2 regions of the Gordonia sp. L191 genome follow, and region 1 is predicted to be linked to the other one. Evidence: riboswitches for the same ligand, from Rfam matches in the RefSeq annotation. Region 1 holds a riboswitch; the other holds the start of a gene.
The links. A riboswitch is a leader RNA that binds a small molecule or an ion and turns the genes downstream of it on or off. The one in region 1 is predicted to bind S-adenosylmethionine.
Positions count from the first base shown of each region.

Region 2: linked by a shared signal. The riboswitch ahead of QNM97_RS03555 (LLM class flavin-dependent oxidoreductase) and the one ahead of QNM97_RS00830 (aminotransferase class V-fold PLP-dependent enzyme) in region 1 are both predicted to bind S-adenosylmethionine.

Region 1 is NZ_CP125996.1:176,481-178,677, forward strand. It holds gene QNM97_RS00825 (isochorismate synthase) at 1-603, opposite strand, end outside; SAM riboswitch class IV at 694-807, shown strand; gene QNM97_RS00830 (aminotransferase class V-fold PLP-dependent enzyme) at 825-2,129, shown strand; gene QNM97_RS00835 (hypothetical protein) at 2,126-2,197, shown strand, end outside.
Region 2 is NZ_CP125996.1:756,134-758,330, forward strand. It holds gene QNM97_RS03550 (ABC transporter substrate-binding protein) at 1-888, opposite strand, end outside; SAM riboswitch class I at 1,096-1,181, shown strand; gene QNM97_RS03555 (LLM class flavin-dependent oxidoreductase) at 1,189-2,197, shown strand, end outside.

The sequences.
Region 1 (2,197 bases):
TTTCTCCCGGGCTTCGCGATCGGCTTCCGGGTCCGACGAGCGAGGAGCCGAACCGGCATACGGATGACAGGTGACCTCGCGGCCGCTCTTGTGCAGCAACAACTCCGGGCTCGCGCCGAGCAGCCACGAGTGGCGGGTGTCGACCACGAACGCGTTGCGTTCGGAATTGCCGTGCGCCAGCGCCTCGAGGAGATCGCCGATCTCGACCGGTGAATCAAGAACCGCACCAACGGTTCTCGCGAGCACCACCTTGTCGAGGTCGCCGACACCGATGGCGGCCACCGCCCGGCGCACCCGCTCCCGATGTGTGGCGGCGTCGGGGATCTCGACGAGGTGGGTCAGTGAATGACGGACGGGGGCGCGCCCACCCAGCGCCTGTTCCCGACGCAGCCGCGTGGGTGCGAACAGCGCGGCCGGATCGGCGGGGTCGAACGGGAGTGCGCCGACCACCGACGCCACCGCACCGGATCGCAGTGCCTCGGCGGCGTCGGAGACCGCGGTGAATCGTCGCGCAACGCCCTCGGCCCGAACCGCTCCGTGCGGACGCGACAACACGAACGGGGCAGGCCCCGTTCCCTCATCTCCCACAGGTTCGCCGCTCACCCGACCAACCTAGCGCCGGACGACGCCGGGATTTCGCCCACGCTGAGTGAAAATTGACACCCTCGGACGTGATAGGCCACCCTTGGTGCAGGTCATGAGTGCCAGTGACAAGCCCCGGCTCGCTGGTCGGCAACCCTCCTCCGCGGTGGGGTGCTCCGGGTGACGACCTGGCCGTGTACCACCCGGACACGGCAAGCGTGGATTCCCAAGGAGATTTTTCGATGACTGCTGTCGTCACCCCCGCATCGATCGCCGCCACCGTGTGCGCAGATCCGTCGTCCTTCGAGCCGCTCGCCGAGGTCGTCGGCGCAGGACAGCCGGTGCAGCTCGCCGACTGGAACGAAGTGGCCTACGCCAACCTCGACTACGCCGCGAGCGCCCCCGCCCTGACCGCGGTCGCCGACGCCGTCGCCGCGTCGCTGCACCAGTACGCCAGCGTCCACCGCGGTGCGGGCCATCTGTCCCAGGTCACCACCCGTCGCTACGAGCAGTGCCGGGAGACGGTGCGGCGCTTTGTGCGTGGGCGTGCCGACGACACCGTTGTGTTCACCCGTAACACCACCGACGCCATCAATCTGGCGGCCCACTGCACCCCCGGCGACGTCGTCGTCCTCGACATCGAGCACCACGCCAATCTGCTGCCGTGGGTCTCGCGCGACTCCGGGACTGCCCGCATCGTGACCGCGCGTCCGGGTATCGAGGACACCCTCGTCGCGCTCGAATGTGAACTGGCCGCGGCACCCGCGGCGTTGCTCGCGGTGACCGCGGCCTCCAACGTCACCGGTGAGGTGCTGCCGATCGGTCGCCTCGCCGCCATCGCGCATCGACACGGCGCGCGCATCCTCGTCGACGCAGCCCAGCTCGTCGCCCACCGGCCGGTGTCGATGGTCAGCCACGGTATCGACTACCTGGTGTTCTCCGGTCACAAGGTCTACGCGCCGTTCGGGGCGGGAGTGCTCATCGGACGAACGGACTGGCTCGACGCCGCCGACCCGTATCTCGCCGGCGGTGGCGCCTCGGCGCAGGTGAGCGTCGTCGACGGGCCCGACGAGAACTGCGCGGCCACCGCCTGGCACACCGGTGCCGCGCGGCATGAAGCAGGGTCGCCGAATGTGTTGGGCGCCATCGCCATCGCCGCGGCCTGCGAGGCGATCACCGAGATCGGCTTCGAGGCGATCGGCCTGCACGAACACGAATTGCGTTGCCGTCTCGATGACGGTCTCGCGCGGATCGACGGCGTCGAGGCACTCCGCATCTTCGACGACATCACCGATCGCGTCGGGATCGCCGGGTTCGGCGTCGACGGCATTGCACCGCGCGCCGTCGCCGAATACCTCAGCGACGAACACGGCATCGGCGTGCGCGACGGAAAGTTCTGCGCCCACCCGATCCTCACTCGCCTCGGCCATCCCGACGGCGCCGTGCGCGCGAGCTTCGGCCTCGGCACCGGGGCCGCCGACATCGACCGCTTGATCGACGCTCTGGCACAACTCATCTCGACCTCACCCGGAGGGAACCCGGCATGACCATCGAACTCGATCGCATCAGCATCGGACGGCCGTCGCTGCGGGTCGCGCTCGCCGACGACGTTCCT
Region 2 (2,197 bases), 580 kb from region 1:
CGCCGCCGCGGTGTCGTTGGTGAGGAACACCGTCGTGCCGCGGCGCACCGCGGGCAGCGAATCCCAGCCGGGGATCGCATCGAAGGCCTCGGGCCCGCCGACCAGCGGCCAGAAGATCAGCAGGTCCGAAGCGAAGATGTCGATACGTTCGGGAGACACGACCGTGCGTGCGCCACCGGGCGCGAGCCCCTTGACCGCCGGGTCGAGAACCAGTCCGAGCTCGGCGAGCAGTTTCGCGGAGGGGTCGGTGTCGCTGGTCACCACACCGAACTGATTCTGCGGGGTCAACTGTCCGAAGGTGAACGTCTTGCCCTGGCTCGCCGGGTATTTCGCCTTTGTGGTCGCGATCTGCTGCTCGACCTCGGCGACGGCCTCATCGGCCTGCTGCTGCTTGCCGAAGATCCGGCCGGCCGTCGTCATCACCTCCTGCCAACTGTCGGTGACGGTGTTCTTGGCCATCACCGGAATCGTGGGGGCGATCTGCGTCAGGCGGTCGTAGGCCGCGCGGTCGGGCAGGTATCCGGCGAGGATGACCTGCGGGGCGAACCGCGCGATCGCGGCGACGTCAGGGGGACCGGCCTCCACGTCATAGGTGACGATCGTCGACGAGTGCTCCGGCGTCCAGGCGAAGCGATTGTTCGGGCCCGAATACCCCTGCGCGAGGAACTCCGCCGTGATCGGGACCCCGAGGCGGATCAGCGAATCCGACCACGCGCCGCCGAATGTCACGACCTTGGTCGGATCGCTCGGAATCGTCGTCGATCCGTACTGGTGCTCGACGGTCACGATCTCACCCGTGGATCCGGCCGGGTCGTCGGGGGACGAACATCCGACAAGGGCGACGAACACCAGGGTCAACAGGCCGGCGAGGACTCCACGAACACGCATTTCGTTAGGTTAGGCTAAATCGCCGGTATCGGACAAGACCGACGTGGGCGTTCCGACGACGCGGCCCGTCATCGACGCCGTCCGGGCGTCCGGGTTAATCCCACGGTGACCGAAAGTCTGTGCCGCATACACGCCCGGACGCCGTCGACGTACCCGGGTGACTCCTGACTTTCTTGCCGTGCGCCGCGCCGTCGACCTACCGTGAATCGACCATCTGGAGCGACCGAGAGACCCGGCTCGTCGACGTCGCAGCAACCCCCAGAGGAGGGTGCTAACGCCGGGATCGATGGGAGTCGGCTCGTGCCATTTCATGACCATGCCCCGTTGTCGGTGCTCGACCTCGCACCGATCAGTGAGGGCTCCAATCCTGCTGCCGCACTGGCCAATACGATCGGCCTCGCGCAGCACGCCGAGCAGTGGGGCTATCGCCGCTACTGGGTCGCCGAACATCACTTCGTCGCGGTGGCCGGCTCCAACCCGGCCGTCCTGATCGGTCAGATCGCCGGTGCCACCACCACCATCCGGATCGGGTCGGCGGCGGTGCAGGTCGGCCAGACGACCGCGGTCTCGGTCGTCGAGTCCTTCGGACTGCTCGACGCCTTCCATCCCGGCCGCATCGACCTGGGTCTCGGACGCTCCGGTCAACGGCGCGCGGAAGCGGTCACGGCGACCCCGAAGGCTTCGACATCGACGGCTTCGGCACCTGCGGTGACCCTGCCGAGCATTCCCGGCCCGAGTCGCGTCGTCGACGGTGTGGTGCTCCCCGAACCATTCGATGTGTCGGCGCTGCTGGCGAATTCGCGCCTGGCGCGCGGCTTCGAGGTACTCACCCAACCCGGTGCGCAGACCCCGGACTTCGCCGAGCAGGTCGCCGACATCGCCGCACTGCTCGAAGGCACCTATCGCAGCCCGTCCGGTCTCGAACTGCATGCGGTGCCCGGTGAGGGCGCCGACGTCGAGCTCTGGATCTTCGGCAGCAGCAAGGGCCAGAGCGCCCAGGTGGCCGGCGCGCGCGGACTCCCGTTCGTCGCCAACTACCACGTGAGCCCCGGGACCACGCTCGAAGCGGTGCAGGCCTACCGCGCCGCCTTCCGGCCGTCGGCGGTGCTCGCCGAACCGTACGTGGTGGTCTCGGCCGACGTGGTGGTCGCCGAGGACGACGACACCGCACGCCATCTCGCCTCCACCTACGGGCACTGGGTGTACAGCATCCGCAGCGGCCACGGCGCCGTCGAGTATCCGGATCCGGCCACCGCGCCACCACTGGCCGACGAGCAGCGCGCACTGGTCGCCGACCGCCTCGAGACCC